Regions from separate parts of the Leclercia sp. genome, predicted to be linked through region 2. Evidence: predicted binding sites of a transcription regulator. Region 2 holds the regulator's gene; each other region holds the start of a gene.
The links. The regulator CRP, encoded in region 2, controls carbon source genes, mostly activating them, when cyclic AMP is high. The targets are predictions, from matches to a motif close to ATGTGANNNNNNTCACAT.
Positions count from the first base shown of each region.

Region 1: the regulator CRP is predicted to act here: its motif matches at 3,432-3,449, upstream of bhsA (multiple stress resistance protein BhsA).
Region 3: the regulator CRP is predicted to act here: its motif matches at 6,008-6,025, upstream of V7Q49_RS20705 (glycine dehydrogenase).

Region 1 covers NZ_DAIQCE010000001.1:1,538,526-1,548,291, reverse strand. The annotation lists gene V7Q49_RS07305 (NAD(P)/FAD-dependent oxidoreductase) at 106-1,410, shown strand; gene V7Q49_RS07300 (glycine zipper 2TM domain-containing protein) at 1,609-2,148, shown strand; gene V7Q49_RS07295 (TetR/AcrR family transcriptional regulator) at 2,642-3,277, opposite strand; gene bhsA (multiple stress resistance protein BhsA) at 3,519-3,776, shown strand; gene ldtC (L,D-transpeptidase LdtC) at 3,841-4,794, opposite strand; gene mfd (transcription-repair coupling factor) at 4,949-8,395, opposite strand; gene V7Q49_RS07275 (acyltransferase family protein) at 8,515-9,588, opposite strand.
Region 2 covers NZ_DAIQCE010000005.1:48,047-57,812, forward strand. The annotation lists gene V7Q49_RS14460 (hydrolase) at 1-372, shown strand, start outside; gene V7Q49_RS14465 (YheU family protein) at 369-587, shown strand; gene V7Q49_RS14470 (phosphoribulokinase) at 618-1,487, shown strand; gene V7Q49_RS14475 (OsmC family protein) at 1,551-1,955, opposite strand; gene crp (cAMP-activated global transcriptional regulator CRP) at 2,265-2,897, shown strand; gene V7Q49_RS14485 (YccS/YhfK family putative transporter) at 2,954-5,041, shown strand; gene argD (bifunctional acetylornithine/succinyldiaminopimelate transaminase) at 5,077-6,297, opposite strand; gene pabA (aminodeoxychorismate synthase component 2) at 6,385-6,948, opposite strand; gene V7Q49_RS14500 (putative adenosine monophosphate-protein transferase Fic) at 6,979-7,581, opposite strand; gene V7Q49_RS14505 (YhfG family protein) at 7,571-7,738, opposite strand; gene ppiA (peptidylprolyl isomerase A) at 7,847-8,419, opposite strand; gene tsgA (MFS transporter TsgA) at 8,698-9,766, shown strand, end outside.
Region 3 covers NZ_DAIQCE010000013.1:79,805-89,570, reverse strand. The annotation lists gene V7Q49_RS20745 (lactonase family protein) at 1-311, opposite strand, end outside; gene dagF (2-dehydro-3-deoxy-phosphogluconate aldolase) at 425-1,165, opposite strand; gene V7Q49_RS20735 (DgaE family pyridoxal phosphate-dependent ammonia lyase) at 1,162-2,280, opposite strand; gene V7Q49_RS20730 (amidohydrolase/deacetylase family metallohydrolase) at 2,264-3,397, opposite strand; gene V7Q49_RS20725 (DUF4310 family protein) at 3,440-4,081, opposite strand; gene V7Q49_RS20720 (DUF4311 domain-containing protein) at 4,095-4,871, opposite strand; gene V7Q49_RS20715 (DUF4312 family protein) at 4,894-5,193, opposite strand; gene V7Q49_RS20710 (SFCGS family glycine-rich protein) at 5,196-5,558, opposite strand; gene V7Q49_RS20705 (glycine dehydrogenase) at 5,569-5,907, opposite strand; gene V7Q49_RS20700 (Hok/Gef family protein) at 6,325-6,480, shown strand; gene cybC (cytochrome b562) at 6,551-6,934, opposite strand; gene pmbA (metalloprotease PmbA) at 6,989-8,341, opposite strand; gene yjgA (ribosome biogenesis factor YjgA) at 8,437-8,988, shown strand; gene mpl (UDP-N-acetylmuramate:L-alanyl-gamma-D-glutamyl-meso-diaminopimelate ligase) at 9,095-9,766, opposite strand, start outside.

The sequences.
Region 1 (9,766 bases), on a different contig from region 2:
TATTCTCATGGCTGTTGAATGGTTTCAGTGCTGTAACTTGTTGTTAACTAAAGGTTATTTTCATAACTTTTAGTTAACAATTGGTTAATAATTTAGGGGGTCACGTTGACTACGCCATTGAAAAAGATAGTGATTGTGGGTGGTGGTGCTGGCGGTCTGGAACTGGCAACGCAGCTGGGTAAGAAGCTTGGACGCGGTAAAAAAGCCAAAGTTACGCTCGTCGATCGCAATCACAGCCACCTGTGGAAACCGCTGCTGCACGAAGTGGCAACCGGTTCTCTGGATGAGGGCGTTGACGCGCTGAGCTATCTGGCGCATGCCCGCAACCACGGCTTCCAGTTCCAGCTGGGCTCGGTGATGGATATCAACCGTGAAAGTAAAACCATTACCCTGGCAGAGCTGCGTGATGAGAAGGGCGAACTGCTGGTGCCGGAGCGCAAGCTTCCGTATGACACGCTGGTAATGGCGCTGGGCAGCACCTCCAATGACTTCAACACCCCGGGCGTGAAAGAGAACTGCATCTTCCTCGACAACCCGCATCAGGCGCGTCGTTTCCATCAGGAGATGCTGAACCTGTTCCTGAAGTATTCCAATAACCTTGGCGCAAGCGGCAAGGTGAACATCGCCATCGTTGGCGGCGGCGCGACCGGCGTTGAGCTCTCTGCAGAGCTGCACAATGCGGTCAAACAGCTGCACAGCTACGGCTACAAAGGGCTCACTAACGAGGCGCTTAACGTGACGCTGGTAGAAGCGGGTGAACGTATTCTACCTGCACTGCCGCCACGTATCTCTGGCGCAGCCCACAACGAGCTGACCAAGATGGGCGTGCGCGTTCTGACTCAGACTATGGTGACCAGCGCCGATGCACATGGCCTGAACACCAAAGATGGCGAACACATTGACGCCGATCTGATGGTCTGGGCGGCGGGCATCAAAGCGCCTGATTTCATGAAAGAGATCGGCGGCCTGGAAACTAACCGCATCAACCAGCTGGTGGTGGAGCCGACGCTGCAAACTACCCGCGATCCGGACATTTACGCCATTGGCGACTGCGCGTCTTGCGTCCGCCCGGAAGGTGGATTCGTGCCACCGCGCGCTCAGGCCGCTCACCAGATGGCCAGCCTGGCGCTGCATAACATTCTGGCGCAGATGAAAGGCAAAACCCTGAAGAACTACGTCTATAAAGACCACGGTTCCCTGGTGTCGCTCTCAAACTTCTCCACCGTGGGCAGCCTGATGGGTAACCTGATGCGCGGCTCGATGATGGTAGAAGGGCGTATCGCGCGCTTCGTCTACATCTCGCTGTACCGTATGCATCAGGTTGCGCTGCACGGTTACTTCAAAACCGGGCTAATGATGATCGTGGGCAGCATCAACCGCGTGATCCGACCGCGGCTGAAACTGCATTAAAACCCACACCCCCTCCGCACTTGCCGGAGGGGTTTTTTCAGCATATCACACTGCTAATCTCCCCTCAGAAGCCTAAGAGTTCTCCTAATCACGCTTTTTTTCCGCTTCTAACCACATTTTTGCTCCCTTATCTGATTTGCTAATGACTCCCTTTCGTCGCAGAATTGTTACCAATAGCAACAAAAAGGAGAACGTCCCATGAATAAATCCATGGTGGCAGGTATAGGGATTGGCGTGGTTGCCGCGTTAGGCGTGGCGGCAGTAGCCAGTCTCAATGTCTTTGAACGTGGCCCACAATATGCGCAGGTGGTTTCGGCGACACCGATTAAAGAGACGGTAAAAACACCGCGTCAGGAGTGTCGTAACGTGACCGTGACGCACCGTCGTCCGGTGCAGGATGAAAACCGCATTGCCGGTTCCGTACTGGGTGCGGTGGCGGGTGGCGTAATTGGTCATCAGTTTGGTGGCGGACGCGGTAAAGATGTCGCCACGGTAGTGGGCGCGCTGGGCGGCGGTTATGCCGGCAACCAGGCGCAAGGCGCTATGCAGGAGCGCGACACCTACACCTCGACGCAGCAGCGTTGTAAAACGGTGTATGACAAATCAGAAAAAATGCTCGGCTATGATGTGACCTACAAAATTGGCGATCAGCAGGGCAAGATCCGCATGGATAAAGATCCTGGCACGCAAATTCCACTCAACGGTGATGGTCAGCTGGTACTGAATAACAAAGCATAAAAAAATCTGTTCTCTGCGTTTAGCTCCCCATTCGCTCAGGCTGGGGAGCTTTTTTTGTCCATAAAAAAGACCTTAACGCCTGCGGGAATAGTCGCGGCAATAAGGTCTTTCTTAGGGATACTGCGGGGTATAAGGTGGTTACAGGTCAAATTCGTGATACTGGCGCAGTAACATAAATCCTGTTATCAGTACGGAAATAAAAGCAAATAACACTGACCCACCACATAAGACCCAGAGACCAAATAATAATGTAATTACCATTAGCACCTTGAAAAAGGGTAATAGCAAAATCATTTTTATTCTCCTTTTGGATGTGAATAGCCAGAACAACTCCGTTATCACTCATACACCTAATCATTAGCACATCAATAATCACCCGTTAAGGATAGGCAAGCGGCAGAGTGGCGGTGATAGTTTTTGACTATCACTGTAAAAGGTTTGGCTGAAGAGGGATCACAACAGGTGAGATCAGGGCGGCAGACCGCCCTGATGGTCAGGCTTTAAGTAATTCAGGCCACAAATGCAGAGTGATTTGCGTGATGGTTTGCAGTTTTTCAAGACTGGCGCCTTCCCGGGCGCTGATCGACATCCCCTGCAAAATGCAGCTCAGATACTGGGCTAATGTCTGCGGATCGCACTGGGCGGGGATCTCACCGCGCTGCTGGCGCTGCTCGAGAAACCGGCACAGCGTCTCTTCCTGCATCGCATGGCGAGACTTAACCGTGTGGGCAATCTCTTCTGATGATGCCGCCAGCGTCGCTGACGTATTAATCATAAAACAGCCCGCGGGAGTATCTTTGCTGGTAAAGCAGGTCGCCACCGCGGTGAAATAGTCTTTCAGGGCGTCTTCGACACGCTTCTCTTCGCAAAACAGCTGCGCCTCATGGCGGGCGGCGAAACGGCTGATATAGCGATCCAGCACCGCGCGGAACAGCCCCTCTTTATTGGTAAATTCTGCATACAGCGTAGGCGCTTTGGCTCCCGTCGCTGCGACCAGGTCGGCCAGCGATGTCGCTTCATACCCATGCTGCCAGAACAGCGTCATGGCCTTATCCAGCGCCGCTTCCCTGTCGAACACTTTTGGTCGGCCACGGCTTTTTTTCGCGCAACTCGTATCATCGGTTGTCATGAGCCGTTGTACCTCTGTTGGTTTGTTGAGTGACCATTATAAAAATAATCCCTTCTTGCAGCCAGCGTTGAATTCATAAAATTAATTTCATCATATCAATATGAATTTAAACGCTTTTAAATTTATTTTAACGATCGTTATAAAAAGAATTTGACCGTGATGCAGATCACATTTATCATTTAGTTATCGATCGTTAAGTTAATGCTTGCGACCTCCCCAACACTTTCATAAGGTTCATAACATGAAAAACGTAAAAACGCTGATCGCCGCTGCCGTACTAAGCTCACTCTCATTTGCCAGCTTCGCCGCCGTACAGGTTCAGTCTACCCCTGCGGATCAACAAAAAGTGGGTACCATCTCCGCAAACGCCGGGACTAACCTGGGCTCTCTGGAAGATCAGTTAGCGCAAAAAGCGGATGAAATGGGTGCGAAATCGTTCCGTATCACTTCCGTTACCGGCCCGAACAACCTGCACGGTACTGCGGTGATCTACAAATAAGCATGGCTTAACCCTCATTAATGCCACTGCGAAAAAAACGCCCTGCAAATGCAGGGCGTTTTTTTTATAGCGCCTGAGTTTCCGGATGTCGGGTAACATCCACCGGCATTCCCGAGCGGGCCTCCATCGCACGCTCCATCACCGTTTCGTCTGAGCTGGCTTTGAAGCCCTGCTGAGCGGCATTCAGGACAATCGGCAGGGTTTGCGGATCGTCATTCAGCTGTTTCGACAGGGGTTGATGTACCTCCACCAGCCGCACGCCGCCGGGCTCCTCTGACACCTTGATCGGCGTATTCATGATATTCACTTTGGTACCGGGCTGGATGACGCGGAACAGCGTCTCAATGTCATTGTCACGCAGGCGAATACAGCCGGAGCTGACGCGCATGCCTATGCCAAAATCGGCGTTGGTGCCGTGCAGCAGATAAACCCCACCGTAGGCCGCAAGGCGGATCGCATGATGCCCCATCGGGTTTTCCGGCCCGGCAGGCACCACTGCAGGCAGATCGATACCCTGGGCTTTATAGCGGGCGCGGATATTGGCGGTCGGGGTCCAGGTGGGGTTGGCGCGTTTGTCCGACACCGTGGTGACCATGGTTGGCGTCAGGGTATCGCCCCCCAGCTGGCCAATGCCGATTGGGTAAACCGTCACCTCATTTTTACCCGGCGGGTAATAGTAGAGACGCAGTTCGGCCAGGTTGATCACAATCCCTTCCCGCGGCGCGTCCGGGAGCAGGGTTTGCAGCGGGATGGTCAGTACGCTGCCCGCGCGGGGAACGTAGGGATCCACCCCGGGGTTAGCCTGCAACAATGCCAGAAAGCCGACGTTATATTTTTTGGCGATCGCTTCCAGCGAGCCGCCGTTATTTTCCACCACGTGAAAGCGGTTCTCGCCCACGAGACGGCTGCCTGCCGGGGGCAGGGGCCAGGTATTGGCTTGCGCAGGCAGAGCAAGCGCCAGGGTCGAGAGGAGCGCAACTGCCGATATCCAACGGGTAAAACGCGAAGTCGTCATCATCACCAGAATCCATAGCAATAAAGATTATTAATATTTTGAAGTTAATTGATAATTATGGCGAATGTGCGTGTCGGGAAATCCAGGCGGATTGCAAAGAGTTGTAAATGATGCGGGGAAATCAGGCCGGGCGATGGCAGGATCGCCCGGCAGGGGCTCAGGCGACGGCGTTCTCTTCCAGCTGTCGCATAAAGTTACGCACCCACTCCATGCGGATTTTGCGTTCCGCCAGATCCTGGGTGAATTTCAGACGCGTCGGGCCGTCCAGGCGGTAGTGCTGAGGCTGCTTCTGCAGCAGGCCAATCAGCCACATCGGATCGACATGGTTCTTCTCGGCAAACTCAATCATGCCGCCTTTGTCATTCCCTTCCAGCTTACGGATCCCCAGCTTCTGCGCCTGCTGGCGTAGACGGGCAATATCCAGCAGGTTGCGTGCCGCATCCGGCAGTAAACCAAAGCGGTCGATCAGCTCCACTTTAATTTCATCCAGGCTGGCTTCGTCTTTGGCGCTGGCAATACGCTTGTAGAACGACAAACGGGTATTCACGTCCGGGATAAAGTCATCCGGCAGCAGGGCCGGCATCCGCAGCTCCACCTCCGTTTGCTGGCTGGTGAGATCTTCCAGCGACGGCTCGCGCCCCGCCTTCAGGGCATCGACGGCATTTTCCAGCAGCTCCATATACAGCTGGAACCCGATGGTCTCCATCGATCCGCTCTGATCTTCACCCAGCAGTTCGCCCGCGCCGCGGATCTCGAGGTCGTGGGTCGCCAGCGCAAAGCCCGCACCCAGATCTTCCAGCGAGGCGATAGCTTCAAGACGTTTTTGCGCATCGGTGGTCATCGCTTTCGGATGGGGGGTCATCAACCAGGCATAGGCCTGATGGTGCGAACGGCCAACGCGACCGCGCAGCTGGTGGAGCTGGGCCAGACCGAAGTGGTCCGCCCGCTCAATGATGATGGTATTGGCGGTAGGAATATCAATCCCGGTTTCGATGATCGTGGTACAAACCAACACGTTAAACCGCTGGTGGTGGAAGTCATTCATCACCCGTTCCAGCTCACGCTCGCGCATCTGCCCGTGGCCAATGGCGATCCGCGCCTCCGGCACCAGCTCCGCCAGCCGGTCAGCCGCTTTCTGAATATTCTCCACGTCGTTGTAGAGATAGTAGACCTGGCCGCCGCGCAGAACTTCACGCAGGATCGCCTCGCGTACCACCAGGTCATCGTATTCACGGACAAAGGTTTTCACCGCCAGACGACGGGCCGGTGGGGTGGCGATAATCGACAGATCGCGCATGCCGCTCATCGCCATGTTCAAGGTACGCGGGATCGGCGTGGCGGTGAGGGTCAGGATATCGACATCGGCGCGCATCGCTTTAATCCGCTCCTTGTGGCGCACGCCAAAGCGGTGCTCTTCGTCGACGATCAGCAGCCCGAGGTCTTTCCACTTCACGTCGCTTTGCAGCAGCTTGTGGGTGCCGATCAGAATGTCGATCTTGCCCTCGCTGGCCTGCTCCAGAATCTGCGCCTGCTCTTTGGCACTGCGGAAACGGGACAGCATCTCAATGCGCACCGGCCAGTTGGCAAAGCGGTCGCGGAAGTTATCGTAGTGCTGCTGCGCCAGCAGGGTCGTCGGCACCAGCACCGCCACCTGCTTGTTGTTCTCAACCGCGAGGAAGGTGGCGCGCATCGCCACTTCGGTTTTCCCGAAGCCCACGTCGCCGCACACCAGGCGATCCATTGCCAGCGGCTGGCACATGTCGCTGAGCACGGCATTGATCGCCTGGGCCTGGTCCGGCGTGGTTTCAAATGGGAAGCTGTCGCAGAACAGCTGATACTGTTCTTTATCGTGCTTAAAGGCGTAGCCGGACTTGGCCGCGCGCTGGGCGTAAATATCCAGCAGCTCTGCCGCCACGTCGCGCACTTTTTCCGCCGCTTTCTGCCGCGCCCGCGCCCAGGCGTCACCACCGAGTTTATGCAGGGGCGCATTCTCTTCCGCACCGCCCGCATAGCGGCTGATCAGGTGCAGGGAGGAGACCGGCACATAGAGTTTGGCGTCGTTGGCATACATCAGCATCAGGTACTCGCCCTTGATGCCACCGGCCTCGAGAGTGGTCATCCCCGCGTAACGGCCCACGCCATGCTCGAGATGGACAATCGGCTGGCCGGGATGCAGCTCCGCCAGGTTGCGGATCAGGGTGTCCGGGTTGATGGTGCGGCGACTGTCCTGGCGACGGCGCGCCACGCGCTCGCCCAGCAGATCGCTTTCGCAGATCAGCGCCAGGTTATTGAGCGTATCGATGAAGCCATGCTCGGCCGCGCCGATCATCAGATAGCGCCCGGTGCCGTTGGCCTCGTCCAGACGCAGGATCCGCTTCGGTGCCACTTTGATACGGCTGAGCAGCTCGCCCAGCGCCTCGCGGCGGCCCTCGCTTTCGACCGAGAAGATCACCGGCCCGGTGAAGGCCTCGAGGAATTTACGCAGGTTATCCAGCGGGGATTTATTCTGCGCCTGCACCGCGAGGTCCGGCAGCGGCTGATACGCCAGATTGGTATTGGCGGCTTTGTCCGGCAGGTTTTCAGTTTTGAGCTGCATGCGCGGCCAGCGTTTCAGCTCGCTGAACAGCTCGTCGGTGCGCAGCCACAGCAGCTCAGGCTCCAGCAGCGGGCGCATCGGATCCACGCCGCGGTTCTCAAAGCGGGCGCGGGTTTCACTCTCAAAACGGTTGGCGCTAGCCTCCAGATCGCCGGTGTTCAGCACCAGGGTATTGGCCGGGAAATAGCTGAACAGGGCGGGCAGCGGCTCGCTGAAGAACAGCGGCTGCCAGTATTCGATCCCCGTCGGCAGGGTGCCTTTGCTCACCTGCTGATAGATATGCTCGGCGTCGCGCTTGACCTCAAACTTATCGCGCCATTGGCTGCGGAACAGCTCGATGGCGGTCTTGTCGGTCGGGAACTCGTGCGCTGGCAGCAGGTTGATAGCCTCCACTTCCTCCAGCGTGCGCTGGGTGTCGGCGTCAAACAGGCGCAGGCTGTCGATTTCGTCATCGAAGAAATCCAGGCGGTACGGCAGAGCGCTGCCCATCGGGAAGAGATCGAGCAGGGCGCCGCGGGTGGCGTATTCTCCGTGCTCCATCACCTGATCCACATGGCGATAGCCCGCGCTGTCGAGCTGGACGCGCAGGGCATCCCGCGACAGGCGCTGGCCCTTTTTCATCACCAGCGCATGCCCGTGCAAATAGCTGTGTGGGCAGACGCGCTGCATCAGAGTATTGACCGGCACAATCAGCACGCCGCGCTGCATGGTGGGCAGCTGATAGAGCGTGGAGAGGCGCGAGGAGATAATCTCCTGGTGCGGGGAGAAGCTGTCGTAGGGCAGGGTCTCCCAGTCGGCAAGGCTGGTGACCAGCTGATCGGTAAACTGGCGGATCTCATCATGCAGACGCAGGGCATTTTGCATATCCGGTGCGACCAGCACCACCGGTCCCTGATGGCGCTCTGCGATCTCCGCAACCAGCGTGGCGCAGGCTGCCCCGGTCAGTTCACCCAACTGGCGTTGGTCGCCCGCTTTGCCGGGCAGGGAAAAACGATATTGTTCAGGCATGGCTTTGTCAGGATCTCTTATTGGGCATATCACTGAAACACAATGTCTTTATTATCCTTGATCGTTTTACATTAGCAAACCGTAACCGCACGCAGCGTGAAGAGGCCCCCGCAGGGGCGTTAGCGCGTGGCCTGAACCGGCGTCAGACGGGCAGGCGGGGTAAAGAAGAAATCCCCGGTCAGCGCAGTGGAGAGCTTACGCGCGCCCAGCCCTACCAGGGTGCAGACCAGCAGGCTGGCAAAGGGATACAACAGCACCAGCGCCAGCTCCGCCCACACCGGCCAGGTTCCGCTGTTAAGCTGATGGATCATGACCAGGCTGGCCCCTTCAATCAGAATGCGGTGGGTGGTGTAGATGGCAATGGTGTTCGAGCCCACCACGTTCAGCAGGTTGTCAGGCCCCACGGTAAAACGCTGCTCAAGGCGGTAGAACAGGGCCATGATCAGCAGGATCGACAGCAGCGACAGCGGCAGGGGAACGCCCACGAACCATAGCACCACGGAGACCACCCCGAACGCCGCCACCGCCAGCGCGTCACGACGCCACACCCGGGTCTGCATCCACGCCATCAGCTGCACCCCGTACCAGGCCCCGAGGCTGTAGTAGATCATATTGCGCACCACGCTGTTCATTCCCCACCACGGCAGCGGTACAAAGTTGATCGCGATGCTGACCAGCGCCAGCAGCCCGATGAGCGGCAGCTTCCAGCGGCTCAGCAGCTTGCAGAGGGTGAAATAGACCACCAGGGCGTAGAGATACCACAGGCTGGTGCTGGCGGTGAGCATTCCGGTGATAAAGCCGCTCAGCGAGTCGGCATAGGCGGCATTCGACGCGGTATTGAGATCCCGCTCCGGTGCCAGCCACGCATTCAGATGGGTCAGCGCCTGCCACTGCAGTACGCCCCACAGCGCCAGCACCCAAATAATGCTCCAGAGCCGTTTGTCGAGGCAGGTTTTCCAGTCCACCTCGTCAATATAGCGCCGGACCAGATACCCCGAGATAAAGAAGAACACCGGCATGCGGAAGGGGGCGAGATAAAGATTGAACGTCACCCAGCATTTGGCGATCAGCACCGAAAGCGGCGCGCGCAGGGCCTCGAGGTGAGGATAAAAGGTGATCACCGAGTGGTAAATCACCACCAGGCAGATGCACAGTCCTTTTATCTGATTAATCCATAGTGCTTTTTGTTTCATCGCTTACCGGGTCCTGTTTTGTCTTCATCGAAAGGGGTAAGTGTGTTGAGCGGCTTGCGGGATGTAACGGGTAAGAGTCTGTAAGCGGACGATTTTCAGAAAAACTGCAAAGCGCGCGGTGATAAAGGGGAGGGTCAGGCAGCGGTTACCGCGTTGATTTAACCTGTTTTTTCAGATA
Region 2 (9,766 bases):
GCTTACCCGGATACGCTACCGGTCAGTCTGCAGCAGTTGAAGAAAGTGCGCCGCATCCGCGAATTTGACGATCTGATCACCGCCAAAATTCACGGTTTTGCCGATGCTATTGACTACTATCGCCAGTGCAGCGCCATGCCGGTGCTCAGCAAGATCACCAAACCGGTGCTGATTATTCACGCTAAAGACGATCCCTTTATGGATCATCACTCAATACCGGCACAGGAATTTTTGCCCGCTAACGTGCAGTATCAGCTAACCGAACACGGCGGACATGTGGGCTTTGTCGGCGGCACGCTGCGACGCCCCACCATGTGGCTGGAAACGCGTATCCCGGACTGGCTGACCACATACCTGGAACCCATAAGATGATTATTCCCTGGCAAGATCTGGCTCCCGAAACGCTGGATAATCTGATTGAAAGCTTTGTGTTACGCGAAGGCACCGATTATGGTGAACAGGAGCTTTCGCTTGAGCAGAAGGTCGCTGATGTCAGGCGCCAGCTGCAAAGCGGTGAGGTGCTGGTCGTGTGGTCCGAGCTGCACGAAACCGTCAACATCATGCCGCGCAATCAATTTCGCGGTTAACCGCGACCGCTTTCCATTCAGGGAGTTGCTATGTCCGCCAGACATCCGGTTATTGCCGTTACAGGGTCGAGTGGTGCGGGTACCACCACCACCAGCCTCGCCTTTCGTAAGATCTTCTCGCAGCTGCATCTGCGTGCCGCGGAAGTGGAAGGCGACAGCTTTCACCGCTACACCCGCCCTGAGATGGACATGGCCATCCGCAAGGCCCGGGATATGGGCAAACACATCAGCTACTTTGGCCCGGATGCCAACGACTTTGGCCTGCTGGAGCAAACCTTCGCCGAATACGGGCGAAGCGGCACCGGCCAGGCGCGCAAATACCTGCACACCTATGACGAAGCGGTACCCTGGAACCAGGTGCCGGGCACCTTCACTCCCTGGCAGCCGCTGCCGGAGCCTACCGACGTGCTGTTTTATGAAGGCCTGCATGGTGGCGTAGTCACGCCGCAACACGACGTGGCGCGCCATGTCGATCTGCTGGTGGGCGTGGTACCGATTGTGAACCTGGAGTGGATCCAGAAGCTGACGCGGGATACCAGCGAACGCGGCCACTCCCGCGAGGCGGTGATGGACTCCGTGGTGCGCTCGATGGAGGATTACATTAACTTCCTGACGCCGCAGTTTTCCCGCACCCATATCAACTTCCAGCGCGTCCCGACCGTGGATACCTCAAATCCCTTTGCCGCTAAAGGCATTCCGTCGCTCGACGAGAGCTTTGTGGTGATCCATTTCCGCAATCTGGACAATATCGATTACCCCTGGCTGCTGGCGATGCTGCAGGGTTCGTTTATTTCGCACATCAATACACTGGTGGTCCCGGGCGGGAAGATGGGGCTGGCGATGGAGTTAATCATGACGCCGCTGGTGCAGCGGTTGATGGAAGGCAAGAAGATCGATTGAGGTTTAGTTGCCTGTGGGAGAGGGCCGGGGTGAGGGCATCAGACCGCATGATGCCCCACAACATTACGCCTCGATCACTTCATACGAATGGGTAATCTTGACTGCTTTCTCCAGCATCAGCGCCACGGAGCAGTACTTCTCTGCTGAGAGGTCCACCGCGCGGGAGACCGCCGCGTCTTTCAGCTCTTTGCCGGTCACCACGAAGTGAAGGTTGATATGGGTGAACAGGCGCGGCGCCTCTTCACGACGCTCTGAGGTCAGTTTGACTTCGCAGTCGGTCACATCGTGACGCCCTTTTTGCAGGATAGACACCACGTCGATTGCGCTGCATCCGCCAGCCGCCATCAGGACAACTTCCATCGGGCTTGGCGCTTTGTCACCGGAGTTGCCATCCATCAAAATCTGGTGCCCGGAAGCCGACTCACCGAGGAACGTTAACCCTTCAACCCATTTCACACGTGCTTGCATTTTTATTAACTCCAGGATTGCATTTTTCCTGACAGATTACGCGCCAGCAACAATTCTGACAACGGAAGTCGACCTGCATCAAGCTGAAGCGAGACACCAGGAGACAGGCGGCAAAAGCTATGCTAAAACAGTCGAGATGCTACAGTAATACATTGACGTTGCACATGTATGCAGAGGACATCACACATTACAGGCTGCTAATTATTGTGACAGCCCGTCCCCAGGCAGGGGAAAGAATTCGATTGCAACCCCAGAGTACAGGTACACAGCCAGACTCTGGAGACAGCTTATAACAGAGGATAACAGCGCATGGTGCTTGGCAAACCGCAAACAGACCCGACTCTCGAATGGTTCTTGTCTCATTGCCATATTCATAAGTACCCATCGAAGAGCACGCTGATTCACCAGGGTGAAAAAGCGGAAACGTTGTATTACATCGTCAAAGGCTCAGTGGCAGTGCTGATCAAAGATGAAGAAGGCAAAGAGATGATCCTCTCTTACCTGAATCAGGGAGACTTTATCGGCGAACTGGGCCTGTTTGAAGAAGGTCAGGAGCGTAGCGCCTGGGTGCGTGCAAAAACGGCCTGTGAAGTGGCTGAGATCTCTTATAAGAAATTCCGCCAGCTGATTCAGGTGAACCCGGATATCCTGATGCGCCTCTCTTCGCAGATGGCTCGCCGTCTGCAGGTCACGTCCGAGAAGGTAGGTAACCTCGCCTTCCTCGACGTAACCGGCCGCATCGCCCAAACCTTACTGAACCTGGCGAAACAGCCAGACGCCATGACCCACCCGGACGGTATGCAAATTAAAATTACCCGTCAGGAAATTGGTCAGATCGTCGGATGTTCTCGTGAGACAGTGGGTCGTATCCTGAAAATGCTGGAAGATCAAAACCTGATTTCTGCCCATGGTAAAACCATCGTGGTTTACGGAACACGTTAATTCCGCTAAAACGGCGTGGCATCACACGATGACACGCCGTTTTTGTCTCTATCCCCATGTGGCGCAGGCTCATCTATCACCCGGAAGTTAACTACGCACTGCGGCAAACCCTGGTGTTGTGTCTCCCCGTGGCTGTGGGTTTGATCCTCGGACATCTGCAACAAGGCCTCCTCTTCTCCCTCGTTCCTGCCTGCTGCAATATTGCCGGTCTGGATACACCGCATAAACGCTTTTTTAAACGCCTGACGATTGGCGGGTGCCTGTTCGCCGGCTGTAGCCTGGCCGTACAGCTGCTGCTGGCCCGGGATATTCCGCTGCCGCTCATTCTGACCGCGCTGGCGATGACGCTGGGGGTCACGGCTGAGATCAGCGCCCTGCATGCCCGACTGCTGCCCGCCTCGCTGATTGCAGCCATCTTTACCCTGAGTCTGGCGGGGAACATGCCGGTCTGGGAGCCGCTGCTCCTCTATACGCTGGGCACCCTCTGGTACGGGCTGTTTAACTGGTTCTGGTTCTGGATGTGGCGCGAACAGCCGCTGCGCGAATCGCTGAGCGTGCTCTATCAACAGCTGGCAGATTATTGCGAAGCGAAATACACCCTGCTGACGCAGCACACCGATCCTGAAAAATCGCTGCCGCCGCTGCTGGCCCGTCAGCAGAAGGTAGTGGATCTGATCGGCCTCTGTTATCAGCAGCTGCATATGCTGGCGGCCAACAGAAATCATGAATACAAACGCCTGCTGCGTACCTTCCAGGTGGGGCTGGATTTGCAGGAGCACATCTCCGTCAGCCTGCATCACCCGAAGGAGGTGCAAAAGCTGGTGGAGCGCAGCCACGCCGAAGCGGTGATCCGCTGGAACGCGCAGACCGTGGCGGCCCGTCTGCGGGTGTTGGCTGACGACATTCTCTATCATCGCTACCCCACCCGTTTCACCATGGACAAGCAGCTCGGCGCGCTGGAGAAAATCGCCCGCCAGCACCCGGAAAACCCGGTGGGTCAGTTCTGCGCCTGGCACTTCAGCCGTATTGCCCGGGTGCTGCGCACGCAGCGTCCGCTCTACCCGCGCGACCTGATGGCAGATAAGCAGAAACGCCTGCCGCTGATCCCCGCCCTGCGAAGCTACCTGTCGCTGAAGTCTGCCGCCCTGCGTAACGCGGCGCGCATCAGCGTGATGCTGAGTATCGCCAGCCTGATGGGGGTGGCGCTGCACCTGCCGAAACCCTACTGGATCTTAATGACCGTGCTGCTGGTGACGCAAAACGGCTACAGCGCGACGCGGGTGCGTATTCTCCACCGGGCGGCCGGCACCCTGGCGGGGCTGGTTATCGCCGGCGTCACCCTGCACTTCCACGTTCCGGAAGGTTACACCCTGGCCGGAATGCTGGTGGTGACCCTGGGGAGCTACCTGATCATTCGCAAAAGCTACGGCTGGGCGACGGTGGGCTTTACGGTCACGGCGGTATATACCCTGCAGCTGCTGACCCTGAACGGTGAGCAGTTTATTATCGCCCGCCTGGCCGATACCCTGATTGGCTGCCTGATTGCCTTCGGGGGGATGGTCTGGCTGTGGCCGCAGTGGCAGAGCGGGCTGTTGCGCCAGAATGCCCACGACGCGCTGGAGGCCGACCAGGAGGCCATTCGCCTGATCCTCAGCGACGATCCGCAGCCGACGCCGCTGGCCTGGCAGCGCATGAAGGTCAACCAGGCGCACAACGCCCTGTTCAACTCCCTCAACCAGGCGATGCAGGAGCCGGGCTTTAATTCGGCCTATCTCGCGGATATGAAGCTGTGGGTGACGCACAGCCAGTTTATCGTCGAGCATATCAACGCGATGACGACCCTGGCCCGGGAACATACGATGCTGACGCCAGACCTGGCGCAGCGCTATCTGCAGTCGTGTGAAATTGCGCTGCAACGCTGTCAGCAGCGTCTGGAGTATGACGCGCCGGGCGAGAGCGGGGACAGCAATATTCTGGAAGCGCCAGAGACCCTGACGCAGGGCCCCATGAGCACGCTGGAGCAGCATCTGCAGCGCGTCCTGGGGCATCTGAACACCATGCACACCATCTCGTCAGTGGCATGGCGTCAGCGTCCGCATCATGGGATCTGGTTGATCCGACGTTTGAAACGGACATCCTATTAAGCTTTTTTGCCCGGCGGCGCTACGCTTGCACGGGCCTACGCCTGAACCACGCGCTTAACCGCCTGCGCAAAGCGGTTCATCCCTTCGTCGATATCCTCGCTCTCCACCAGCAGCGACGGTGCAAAGCGCATCACGTCCGGTCCGGCGTTAAGCACCATCGCCCCTTCACTGGCGGCGGCGTAGAGGAAATCACGCGCCCGGCCTTTGTATTGCGGCTTCAGCTCGGCACCAATCAACAGCCCCATGCCGCGAATATCGCTGAAGACATCATATTCGGCATCGATCTGCTGGAGGTGCTTCACAAACTGCTCGCGCTTCGTGTTGACGCCGCTCAGCACCTCCGGCGTATTGATGATGTCGAAGGCCGCGCCGGCTACCGCACAGGCCAGCGGATTACCGCCGTAGGTGGAGCCGTGAGAGCCCACGTGGAACGCCGAGGCGATATCCTGGGTGGTGAGCACCGCGCTGACCGGGAAACCGCCGCCGAGCGCTTTGGCGCTGGTGAGGATGTCCGGCGTGACGCCATAGTGCATGTAGGCAAACAGATCCCCGGTACGGCCCATGCCGCTCTGTACTTCATCAAACACCAGCAGGGCCTGGTGCTGATCGCACAGCTCGCGCAGCCCCTGCAGGAATTCCGGGGTCGCCGCCATTACGCCGCCTTCACCCTGAATTGGCTCCACCACCACCGCGCAGGTGTGATCGTCCATCACCGCTTTCACCGCATGCAGATCGTTAAACGGGACGTGAATAATGTCGGCCGGTTTTGGGCCAAAGCCATCGGAATATTTTGGCTGACCGCCCACGGTCACGGTAAACAGCGAACGGCCATGGAAGGCGTTGTGGAAGGCGATGATTTTGGTTTTAAACGGGCTGTGGCGGGTGGAAGCGTAGTAGCGTGCCAGCTTAAAGGCCGTTTCGTTGGCTTCGGTGCCGGAGTTCATAAACAGCACACGCTCGGCAAAGGTGGCGTCGATAATTTTACGCCCCAGACGCAGCGCGGGTTCGTTGGTAAAGACGTTGCTGGTGTGCCACAGGGTTTCGCCCTGAGTTTTGAGCGCCTCGACCAGCGCCGGGTGGCAGTGGCCTAACGCCGTCACCGCAATGCCGCCCGCAAAATCAATGTACTCTTTACCCTGCTGATCCCAGACGCGGCTGCCTTTCCCCTTCACCGGGATAAACTCGGCCGGTGCATAAATTGGCAGGATAACTTCATCGAATGTTGCGCGCGTAATTGCAGATTGTTCAGTTGCCATGTAACCCCACCCTTTTTTAAGCAAGAAGCAGAAGTGAAAATATAATCACGAAATATGCTTAAAAAATCACTTTATGGCAACTAAAAATCAACGATGGAGGAAATTAGCCAGCAGCTGGTGGCCCTGCTCGCTGAGAATGCTTTCCGGGTGGAACTGCACTCCTTCCAGATCCCATTCCCGGTGGCGGATACCCATGATCTCCCGGGTCTCGCTCCAGGCGGTGACTTCAAAGCAGTCGGGTAAGGTAGGCGGATCAATAACAAGGGAGTGATAGCGGGTCACGGTCAGGGGATTATTCAAGCCCGAGAAGACCCCCGTACCGGTGTGCGTGACGGGAGAGGTTTTACCGTGCATCACTTTGGCGGCACGGACAATGGTCGCGCCAAAGACCTGGGCGATGGCCTGATGTCCGAGACAGACGCCGAGGATCGGCAACCTCCCGGCATAGTGCTGGATCACCGCCAGCGAGATCCCGGATTCATCCGGCGTGCAGGGTCCGGGAGAGATGACGATTTTTTGCGGGTTCAGCGCCGCGACATCCTCCAGAGAGAGCACATCGTTGCGCCGGACCACCACCTCCGCCCCCAGCTCGCAAAAATACTGGTACAGGTTCCAGGTGAAGGAATCGTAGTTATCAATCAGCAGAATCATGGCGGCTCCCGAAAAAATGGCCGCCCTATTCTACTCAGTTTCCCGGGCTTCGCTTACCACTTTGCTGAAGATTGTGTTCAGCGCGCTCAGATCGCCCATCGCACCGCTCTGGTTGGCCTGCGCCCACGCCTCCGGGTCGATACCGCGCCAGTCGAGCTGATACCCGGCATGGATCGCCAGCTGTTCAAAGAAGATGCGCTGAACAATGCCGTTACCGATGCGGAACGGATGCAGGACGTTGATTTCGCAATAGTAGTGGCTGAGGCGGTTAATAAAATCCGCTTTCTCCAGCCCGACGAGATATCCCTCTTCCTCCAGATCCTGCATCAGGGCATTGCCCTCTTTTTCGATATAGGCGAAGTGGCAGAACCGGGTATCCCCCTGATAAATATCCATTTCACGAATATCTCCCGCCCAGTCGAAAATATCCTGGTAGAGATGCTGATGGATGGCGCACAGGTGCGGCAGACCGCGTAACAGCGGCCCGAGGCTCAGGGTGGCGGCACGCAGCGCGGTAAATTCATAGGCCGCCTGCGCAAGGCGTTCGGCCTGACGAATGCCCAGCCGGTTACGCATCACGTTCAGTTCCGGGTAGAGATAAGGGTCGCGATCGTTGCCGTATTTATCGCTCATGCTGCCTCCCTAATTCCTCAAGACGAAGCTGCGCCTCTTCTGCGCTGAGCGTGACTAACGGACTGTCGACCCCTTCAAGGCGGCGGCTGGCCTGGAAATTCGTGTTTCGCTGCTGTTCCCAAAGACGGGATTTTTGTTTTTCAGTGAGTTTTTTCACCTGTTACCTCCCTGGTTGTGCTCGTGTTGCCACAAGTATAAGCAGCAAACTGCGGTTTCGCAGGAAGGTAAAGGCAACGCGGACAATGGCTGCCCGCGCTATCAGGGATTAAGGCAGGACTTTCGCAGAGAGGATAACTACCGGTTTTGTCGGCACATTCTGGTAAGGACCGACGTCGTGAGTCTGTACCTGAGAGATTTTATCGGCCACATCCATGCCTTTCACAACTTTACCAAATACCGCATAGCCAAAATCACGCTGGCCGTGGTCGAGGAAGGCGTTATCCGCCACGTTGAGGAAGAACTGGCTGGTGGCGCTGTCTTTATCGGCAGTACGCGCCATGGAGATAGTGCCGCGGCTGTTGCGCAGGCCGTTATCCGCTTCGTTCTTGATTGGCGGGTTCGGCTGTTTCTGCTGCATCTGCTCGTTGAAGCCACCGCCCTGCAGCATAAAGCCCGGGATCACGCGGTGGAAGGTGGTGCCGTTGTAAAAACCGCTGTTCACATAATCGAGGAAGTTTTTCACCGAAACGGGGGCTTTCTGACTGTTCAGTTCCAGCTCAATGTTACCGGCAGAGGTGGTCAACAGAACGTGCGGGTCTCCTTTGGCTGCCAGCGCAGCAGGAGAGAGGGCTGAGAGCGCGAGTACAGCCGCAACAGCCGCCAGGGTTGATTTGAGCATGAGAATTCCTTAACAAAGCGCAGTAAAGAAAGCGAATGGCTTGATTCTAAAGAGCAGTATGAATCCAGGCCAGCCATTTACCTAATTTTACGCATTTGAAACAGATGTAACCGTCGGGCAAACTGACACCACGGACTTTAACGTGATCTAAATCACACTAAAAACTGCAATTTTCGTTTAATTAATCATAAAAGATTTAATTAGATCACATTCACACTTAAAATCTGGCCGCTTGCAGCGCCCTTAGCGCGCTTTACCTTTCTATTCACAGGCCAGTCATGACTAACAGCAATCGTATCAAGCTCACATGGATCAGCTTCTTCTCCTACGCCCTTACCGGTGCGTTGGTGATCGTCACCGGGATGGTGATGGGAAATATCGCAGATTATTTCAACCTGCCCGTTTCCAGCATGAGTAACACCTTCACCTTCCTGAATGCCGGGATCCTGATCTCCATCTTCCTGAACGCCTGGCTGATGGAAATCGTTCCCCTGAAAACGCAGCTGCGTTTCGGCTTTGTGCTGATGGTTGCCGCGGTGGCGGGCCTGATGCTCAGCCACAGCATCGCCCTGTTCTCTGCCGCCATGTTTGTACTCGGGCTGGTCAGCGGGATCACCATGTCCATCGGTACGTTCCTTATTACCCACATGTATGAAGGTCGTCAGCGCGGCGCGCGTCTGCTGTTCACCGACTCCTTCTTCAGCATGGCAGGGATGATTTTCCCGATGGTGGCCGCGGCGCTGCTGGCCCGCAGCATTGAGTGGTACTGGGTTTACGCCTGCATCGGCCTGGTCTATGTGGCGATTTTTGTCCTGACCTTCGGCTGTGACTTCCCGGTGCTCGGCAAAAAAGCCCAGACCACCCACGAGACGGTGGTGAAAGAGAAGTGGGGTATCGGCGTGCTGTTCCTCTCCGTTGCCGCCCTGTGCTACATCCTCGGCCAGCTGGGCTTTATCTCCTGGGTGCCGGAGTATGCCAAAGGTCTGGGAATGAGCCTGAACGATGCTGGTCAGCTGGTGAGTGATTTCTGGATGTCGTATATGTTCGGCATGTGGGCGTTCAGCTTTATCCTGCGTTTCTTCGACTTGCAGCGGATCCTCACCGTGCTGGCCGGCGCCGCCACCGTGCTGATGTACCTGTTCATCAACGGTTCGCCGGAACATATGCCGTGGTTTATCCTGACGCTGGGCTTCTTCTCCAGCGCCATTTACACCTCGATCATTACCCTGGGCTCCCTGCAGACCAAAGTCGCCTCGCCAAAACTGGTTAACTTCGTGCTGACCTGCGGCACCATCGGCACCATGCTGACCTTCGTGGTCACTGGCCCGATTGTGGCCCACAGCGGCC
Region 3 (9,766 bases), on a different contig from region 2:
CCGGACGCCACCTGATTGAGCTCGCTCAGCTCGCCGTTATCGCCGACCCGCAGCGCCTGCACCACGCCCTGCTCCACTTCGCTTGCCAGATACAGCGTTTTGCCGTCGTGCGAGACGGTTAACTGCGCGGCGTTCGGGAGTTTACTCACCAGCGTTTTGTTGCCGAGCGCGCCGGATTGCGGGTCAACGGAAAAGCGGTACAGCCCTTCGCCGTTGGGGTTGTAGGTGCCCACCCAGGCGTATTGGGTCTGGGCGACAGCGGCGGTGGCGAGCATTGAGAGTGAAGCGACAAGCAGGTTACGGGTGTGCATGGTGGCTCCTTTGGATATGTGCGGTATTTCCCCTCACCCCGGCCCTCTCCCAAAGGGAGAGGGGGTAAAGGTTCCCTCTCCCTTTGGGAGAGGGTTAGGGTGAGGGGCAGGTTTTACTTCACCAGCTTCTTCGTCATTTCCAGCAGGGTACGCACGTCTTCCGGACGCGTATTGCCGCTGGCTTTGTCGATGATCGAGCTGTAGATGTGCGGGATGATCTTGCTCACGCCCGCGTCCAGGGCGATCTGCAGGATCTCTTCATAGTTCTCCAGATCGATGCCCCCGGTCGGCTCCAGCCAGAAGTCGTGACGGGCGCAGGCTTCTGCCACCGCTTTGTATTCGTCACGGCACTTGAGGCCGCCCATCGGGAAGTATTTGATCGAGCTGCCGCCGAAATCCTTCAGCAGAGCAATCGCGGTTTCAACCGGGACGATACCGTCCGGGGCCGCGCTGCTCAGCGGGCCGGTGGAGATTTTTACCATGCCGACGGTGCCGGTCGGGGAGACCAGACCGTTAACCACGGATTCACTCTGCCCCAGCAGCGCGCGGCTGGTGGCGACGCCGGTGAAGACCTGGTTGACGTGCTGCGGCTGCACCTGGCGCGAGATCTCACTCACCATCGCCGACTGGTTCGGGTCGCCTGCGCCCAGGCCGACGGAGAGGGCGTTGTCGATAAGCTGAGCATACTCGCGCATATCGGCCACGGCGCTGTCCACGTCCGGGTAGTTTTTGGAGAGCACGCCCACCAGCACATGGCCTTCCGCCGCTTCATAGATGGCGCTGGCGTTGGCTTTGGATCCGGCCAGCACGTTCAGGCAGACGCGGTCGCGGTAAAAATTGGGGGTCAGTTTCATGCCTTTTTCTCCTGGCCTAATACTTCGCTGATGCGGCGATAGACGATATTCAGTTGGTCAGCGCTGACGCTGCGCACGTCGGCTTCGATGATCCCTTCGTTGGCCTTGTAGCCGCGGAAGTAGATGGCGTATTCGCCCTGCTTGAGCGCATGCACCAGGTCGCCGGTGCCGACGCCGGTGGTAGCTTCGTCAAACTTGATCTCGGTGCGGGCGATGTCGCGGCCCGCGCTGTCCCAGACCACACGGGCGGTCACGCCGTTGAGCGTATTCAGCGCATCGATAAACGGGGTCATTTTCGCCACCATCTCATCGCCGCTCTCTTTGGTCGCCGTCAGGTAGTGTTCGATGGCGCAGGTCAGGCCAAGAATGCCCTCTTTACCCACCTTCATCGCCCGGCCAATGCCCGCCGTCTGGCGTTTTACCCACTCAACGTACTGGGTTCTGCCGATCACCAGGCCGCTGGTTGGCCCTTCGATAGCCTTCGCGCCGCTGTAGATCACCAGGTCCGCGCCGGAACGGTAGTAAGCGTGCAGATCTTCTTCCGCCGCCGCGTCGACGATCAGCGGCAGATCGTACTTACGCGCCACAACCGCCGCCTGCTCCACGCTGAGCATGCTCTTCTGCACACAGTGGTGGGATTTGATGTAGAGGATCGCCGCGGTGCGCGGGGTGATCGCCGCCGCCAGCTGATCGGCGGAACATTCGTTGGCGTAGCCCGCTTCCACCAGCCTGCCACCGCCCAGCGCCACCATGGTACCGACCGGGGCACCAAAGTTAACGTTGTGGCCTTTCGGCAGGACGATCTCGTTGTTCTCAATCGGGGTGACGTGCAGGTTCTCCAGCAGCCAGTCGCTGTCTTTCACCAGCACCGCCGCCACCGACTGGGCGATGCCCGCCGAGGCGCAGGAGACCACGGTCGCCCCTTCTACCTCCAGCAGCTTCGCGATGTACTCCCCGGTTTTGTTGACCAGATCCTTCATCTCGAAGTACTGGTTCATGCCGTCCATCGCCGCCTGCACCACTTCCGGGCGCGGGGTGGAGACGCCGAGCGCGGTCATGCGCCCGGAGGTGTTAATCACCTGTTTTAAATTGTATTTCTCAAAAATTGAAGGCATGTTCCGTGCTCCCTTGTTCGGTCATGTAGCCCTTGCCCGCGCGGATCGCGGCAAGCGGCACCAGAATGTGTTCAGCCTGCAGGCTGTCGTTTTCGGCATCCGTCAGCACGGTTGGCTGGCGTTTAATAGTGAACAGCGTCAGGTCGGCATCGAGACCCGGCTGAATGCGGCCTTTACGGGTCAGGCGCAGGCCGTCGGCGGCGTTGGCGGTCACGCACTCAATCACCTGCGGCAGCGACATGCCGATAGCGAGGAATTTCGACATCACGCTGGCCAGCGAACCCACCGGGCCGTTAATGCGGTTGCGGCAGTAGATATCCGAGCTGATGGTGTGCGGCAGAATGCCCATCGCGATGGCGCGTTTCGCCACCTCAAAGCTGAAGCTTGCCGTACCGTGGCCCACGTCGAGACGCACGCCGCGTTTCAGGGCGGAGGTGACAGAGGCACGCAGTTCGCCGGAAGGGGTCAGGATGCGGTTCGGTTTGCCGTTGTAGCAGTGGGTGATGATGTCGCCGGAACTCAGCAACTCGGCAATCTCATCGAGGTTCGGCGGGTTGTTGCCGATATGCACCATCAGCGGCAGGTCGCCGTTCTCTTTCTGGATGCTTTTGGCGCGCTCCAGCGGCGTAATGCCGTTCTCACCGACCACGCTGCTGCTCATGCGCGCTTTCAGGCCAACAATAAAATCGGGGTGGCGTTTCACCGCCTGCTTCACCGCGTCGGCATCAATGTTGGCCATATTGGCCAGCTCGTTCTGGGCAATCAGCCCCACGCGGGAGATGTTCAGCAGGGCAAACACCTCGGTGGCGGCCTTGCGGGTGATGCTGTAGAAGTCGTCCACGTCATCCGCTCCGGTGCTGCCCGCATCCACCACGGAGGTGACGCCGGTGGCAATGCCCACGCTGTCCGGCTCGTCGTGGTAAATCGGGGAGTTCGGGTAGCAGTGGACGTGGGAGTCAATCCAGCCTGCGCTGACGTAAGTGTCACCGTTCAGCTCAAGGGTACGGTGTGCGGGATCGGTGATGTCGCCCACCGCGGCGATCTTCCCGTCCTGAATGGCGATATCGGTCAGGGTATCGTCGGTGAGGCGCGCACGGCGCAGGAGTAAATCAAACATGGGGTTCTCCTGATAAGGCGGGCGCCTGAGCGCCCGCGGGTATTAAAGGGCGACCGGGAACAGCCAGCCCAACAGCATCGCGCCGAGGATCGCACCGCCGGTAATCGGCTTCTGCCAGATGTAGAACAGCAGTGCGCCTAAGAGTGAACCGATGCCGATGGGGATCGACGCGGTCATCGCGCTAAGGATAATCAACGGCCCGAGGAAGCGGCCGGAGGCGTTACCGGCCCCCATCATCACGTCTGCCCCGTAGGTGGAGTTGCTCTGGTTGATGGTGAACTTACGCGCCAGGATGATGATGTAGCCAATCGCCAGACCAATAATCAGGCCGGTTGCCAGCGAGGCGATAAAGTTGGTCACCGGGAACATGATGCCCGCCCCCAGCAGCAGCGCCGGAACGCCTAAGCCCACGCCGGTCTGGATCGCGCCGCCGATATCGAGGATCCCCACCAGGGAGCCTTCGATAATACGGGCGAACAGGAAGCTGGCACCGAACGCCGCCACCGCGCCGTAGGCACCGGTATCGATGCCCGCTTTCAGCATTGCCACGAAGGCCACTTCGTTAAAGGCACCGATGCCGTAGAGGTAGTACATGTGCGTCCCGGCGAACACGCCGGAGGAGAGCAGGCCAACGAAGATCGGGAACGACCAGTCGGCATACCAAAAACCTTTATTCTGTTCCATTTAGAGGCTCCTGTTACTTGCCGCTGAGCGAGTTGTGGATCATGTCGAGCCAGTTCGGCACGGTCAGATGGAAGGATTCAATCATCTTCATGTCGAAGCCGCGGAAGAAGCCGCTCAGCACGAACAGCAATACGATGGCGACCATCATCACTTTGGTGACGTGGTTCCAGCCGCTCTCTTCGACGCCTTTACCGATCAGAATACCCAGCACCAGGCCCGGTACGGCGTTACCCATAATCAGCTGCGCCGCGCCGCCAAAGACGGTGGCCCAGAAGCCCGATTTTTTACCCGCGTCGATGGCCGCCAGCCAGAAGATCACCGGCATCACGGTGTTCACCAGCAGGTTAGCGGCAGGCACCAGTACCTTAACGGCGGTGACCTGAAGCGCAGCAGGAACGGACGAGGCGGTGAGGTTCAGGAAGGTGACAACGATTATGCCGATCACGCCGCAGGTAATCGCCATTTTGCGGGGATCGTGCAGCGTCTCGCCGACGTTGCGGTTTTTGATCATCAGCGCCGCGGCACCCCAGTTCGGGATGATGCGGTGGTCAACGTCCTGGGTGAAGGAACCCGCCGCTACCGACGAGGCCCAGGCGTTGAAGAAGAAGCCTAACCCAAAGGAGAAGTGGGATGCCGGATCGCCCTCACAGGAGTTCAGCTCCCCCAACGTACGAAACGCGCCCATACCCTGTGTAGTAGGCGCATGAAACATGCGTGCAGCCCCGGCGCCCACGCCGACGCCAACCAGGCCGCCGATGATGAGCGATTTTATTAAAATTATCAGGAACATTAGTCTGCCCTATTAGTAAGAATCAGCGTTGCGCGACAAAGTCCACCCGGTCCAGATTGATGGCGGTCACGTTGACGGTCACGTCCAGCTCCACGCTGTAGGTGCGTCTTTCCCGGCGCAAAAAGAAGAACAGAAAGGCTTCTTTACGCACCGCTTCTTGCGCCTGAACAACCTGCACATCCTGTGGCTCAATACGCAGTAAGATATGCGGTGAGGCTTTCATCACCGCGGCCTGAACCTGGTTCAGCGCGTCGGCAAAGGCGCGCGCTTTGGCGTCACCCTTGCCTTTTACTCTCACCGTGGTGGTGAATTGCTCTTTCATGCTTATGCGCCGTGCTTCTTCTGCCACGCCTGCACCAGACGCTCGCCCAGCTCTTCTTTATCCATAAAGCCAAAGCCCAGCACGTTGCAGCCTTCGTTGATGGCGGTGACGCCCTCTTCCACCGAACGCATGCCGTACTTCGCTTTGTAGCCATATTTGGTCTGAGCGGTGATAGCACCTGCGCCGCCGCTGCCGCAGAAGGAGATGCCGAAGGTGGCGTTTTCCGCCTTCATCACGTCACCCAGCTTCATGTCTGCCGCCACGCCCGGTACCACCACGGCGCGGCCACCCGCTTTTTCAACACCTGCTGCAACCTTCTGACCTTTACCCAGGCGATCGCCGATAACGACTGTAATTTGTTCCATGATGTGCTCCTTAAAGGTTGTCTTTTGCGACTTCAAAGTGAACGGAGAGCAGCCAGGCTTCTTCGTCAGGAAGGTTGCCAAACTGCGCCACGACTTCGCGGGCAAGCCGCATTGATTCAGGTGAAATTTCGTCGAACAGGTCGGCCTCGACCTCCGGCAGCGGCTCGCCGGTCACCGACCGGTGCGCCATGGCGCGAACGTGGGAGGTCAGCATCTGCTCCTGAACGGCATTGGGGATAATGTGGTGATGACTAAGCAGAGTGAACGTCTGCTTGAGCATGGTGTCGGCCAGCTGTTCAGTTTGCGCCGCCTGGTCTCCAGTGTCGTTTATTACCGTTCCGTTAATCACTCGTCTTACCCCGTTATTGGCTCTGGGATAAAACTACTGCCGGGGGTTACAGGTTTGTAGCGAGTTGTTTTCCACTTCGAAGTGGAAAGGAGAGCGGCACCAGTGATCTGTGCCACATAATTGGCCTGAATGATGATATTTCGCTGGATTTACGTGATGAATATCACGCTCCTGCGCGGGTAAAACGGCGTTATGGAAGTGAAAAAGTTTACGAGCCGACGCGTAGAAATGTGAGCTGGATAAGGTTTTCTTATGCCGATTGGGTAGAGTGGCCGTGGGTGCTTGAGACTGACCGTCTCATGCATGGGACGGGAAGTGGAAAGCCCCGCCTGACTAAAAATCAGGGCGGGGGCCCGAAACGACACGTCACACCGTGGAGTTCGCTACCTCGCCCGCTTTAAAAGCAAGGAGGCATCCATGAAACGCAGAGATCCCAGTATCGGGGTTTTGATGATTATTTCTTTGACAATAATCATCTTAACGCTGGTGACGCGGAAGACACTGTGCGAGATCCGTTTTCGAAACGGTTCGCTTGAAGTGATTGCGCAAATGGACTGTCGCTCCGGATCGTAGGGAGCAAACATGCGGAGGCGTTTAGTGCGCCTCCGCAACACGGGGAGAGGACGTGCGGCTCAGGCACCCATTAACGGTATTTTTTGTGATAGGTATTACGGGTAGTGACAAACTCGTCGGCCGCCGCCTGGGCCTCTTTCACTTTGCCTTCGTTGGCCAGCTTCAGCGCGCCGTCAATCTGGCCCACCAGCGTCTCCAGACCGTGACGATAATCTTTCATCTCGGCGCTCTCTTCCGCTTTGCCTTCCAGCTTCGGCGGGGTCTCTTTTTGGGCATCTACCGCAGCAGTACGCATTTTGGTCAGAGCGCCTTTCATTTCCGCCGCATTGTCCGTTTTCTGCACCACCTTCAGGTTTTCGCTGAGGGTGTCCATATTGTCTTCCAGGTCGGCAAACACCGATGAACTCAATACCAGCGTTGAGGCTGCGAGGATGGCTAACAGGTTTTTACGCATTGCTCACTTCCTTTTTTATTATCAAAAAAAAGCGCACCGGAGTGCGCTTGAGTATCATTGACCAGCGATCTTCATCTCTGGTAAGAGTACCGATCCGCACTGGATATTACTGCGCGTTTCAATATCGTTACCTACGGTCACGATATTGCGCCACATATCCTTTAAGTTGCCGGCGATGGTAATTTCGCTCACCGGATACTGAATTTCACCGTTTTCCACCCAGAAGCCCGCCGCACCGCGAGAGTAATCCCCGGTGATACCGCTGACGCCCTGGCCCATCAACTCAGTCACCACCAGCCCGGTGCCCATCTCTTTCAGCATCTGCTCAAAGCTCAGGCCACGGCCTGGGATACGCCAGTTGTGGATCCCGCCCGCATGGCCGGTGCTTTGCAGCCCCAGCTTGCGCGCCGAGTAGCTGGTCAGCAGCCACTGGGTCAGGATGCCGTCTTTGATGATATCCCGACGCTCCGTGCGCACGCCTTCGCTGTCGAACGGCGTGGAGGCCAGCCCTTTCAGCAGGTGCGGATGCTCTTCAATGGTCAGCCATTCCGGCAGGATTTGCGTGCCCAGCGCGTCGAGCAGGAAGGTCGACTTACGGTATACCGCGCCACCGGCGATGGCACCTACCAGATGCCCGAACAGCCCGGTCGCCACTTCATTGGCAAAGATCACCGGTGCTTTCATGGTAGACAGTTTTCGTGGAGCGAGGCGGGACAATGTGCGTTTTGCGCACTCCGCCCCAACCCACTCCGGCGACTGTAGATCGCCCATCGCGCGGCCAATGGTGTAGGCGTAATCGCGCTCCATGTCACCGTTCTCTTCAGCGATAACGCAGCTGGAGAGGGAGTGACGGGTGGAGCTGTAGCCCTGCAGCATGCCGTGGCTGTTGCCGAAGACTTTGATGCCGTAGTGGCTGTTAAAGCTGCCGCCTTCGGTGTTGGTGATGCGCTTATCGGCATTAAGGGAGGCCTGTTCTGCCCGGGCCGCGAACTCAATGGCTTCGTCTGGGGTTACTTCTGCCGGGTGGAACAGATCCAGATCCGGGGCTTCAAAAGCCAGTAATTCCCGGTCTGCGACGCCCGCATAAGGGTCCGCAGAGGTGTAGCTGGCGATATCCAGCGCCGCCTGTACGGTACGCGCAATAGCGTCCGGGCTGAGGTCGGTGGAGGAGGCGCTGCCTTTCCGGTTCTGGTGATAAACAGTAATCCCTAACGCGCCATCGCTATTGAATTCAACGGTTTCCACTTCGCCATAGCGGGTGCTGACGCTCAGGCCAGTGGTTTTGCTGACGGCGACTTCTGCCCCGTCGGATTTCGCTGACGCCAGCTCCAGAGCCATGGAGACGGCCTCTTCCAGTGCTTTACGCTGCGCTGCAACTTGTGAGATCACTTTCATCGTAAATGCCATAATGTAAGGTGTAGTTAGCTGAAGTCTATCAGAGAACCGTTTCTCAGTACGCGCCTAAACTGGTAAGATTAGCCTCTTTTTTTAAGGAGCCTGACATGACTAAGCAGCCCGAAGACTGGCTCGACGACGTTCCCGGTGATGACATCGAAGACGAAGATGATGAGATCATCTGGGTCAGTAAAAGTGAAATTAAACGCGACGCCGAAGAGTTAAAACAGCTTGGTGCGGAAATGGTAGAGCTGGGTAAAAACGCGCTGGATAAAATCCCGCTCGATCCCGATCTGCGTGCCGCCATCGAACTGGCACAACGCATCAAGAAAGAGGGCCGCCGTCGCCAGCTTCAGTTGATTGGTAAAATGCTGCGCCAGCGCGACGTAGAGCCGATTCGCCAGGCGCTGGATAAGCTGAAAAACCGCCACAACCAGCAGGTTGCGCTGTTCCATAAGCTGGAGCAGATCCGCGATCGCCTGATTGATAACGGCGATGACGCCCTGGCAGAAGTGCTGAACCTGTGGCCGGACGCCGACCGCCAGCAGCTGCGCACGCTTGTCCGTAACGCGAAGAAAGAGAAAGAAGGGAATAAGCCGCCGAAGTCTGCGCGTCTGATCTTCCAGTATCTGCGCGAACTGGCGGAAGCCGAAGGTTAATCCTCGTGCATGCTGTTTGCCGGATGGCGGCGTAAACGCCTTATCCGGCCTACAGGATGGTGCGAATTGTAGGCCCGGTAAGCGTTAGCGCCACCGGGCTTTATTATTACTCTGCCGCTTCTGCTTTCTTCGCCAGACCATCCAGCAGCTTCTGATGGATCCCACCAAACCCGCCGTTGCTCATCACCAGAATGTGATCGCCCGGCTGCGCGGTTTTCACCACCATCTCCGCCAACACGTCAACGTCCGCACTCCAGTGCGCAGGCTGAATGCAGGCCTCTGCGACTTCCGCTACCTGCCACGGAATATGCTGCGGCTGCAGGAGGAAGACCTCATCCGCCCGGCCTAACGACGGGGCGAGGTCATCTTTGCAGATCCCCATCTTCATGGTGTTGGAGCGCGGCTCCAGCACGGCCAGAATACGCGCCGTGCCGCCGACTTTGCCGCGCAGGGCTGCCAGCGTCGCGAGGATCGCCGTCGGGTGATGGGCAAAATCGTCATACACCGTCACGCCGTTCGCTTCGCCGCGCAGTTCCAGGCGGCGACGGGCGTTGATGAACGATCCCAGCGCATTGGCCGCATCGGCAGGCATGACGCCCACATGACGGGCCGCGGCAATCGCCATCAGGCCGTTATGCATGTTGTGTTCACCCACCAGCGCCCAGTGAACTTCACCTACCTTTTCACCGTCCAGCAGCACTTCCCACTGGGAGGCATCGTTGGTGAGCTTTTTCGCCTGCCAGTGGCCCTGCTCGCCCACCAGCTCCTGCTCGCTCCA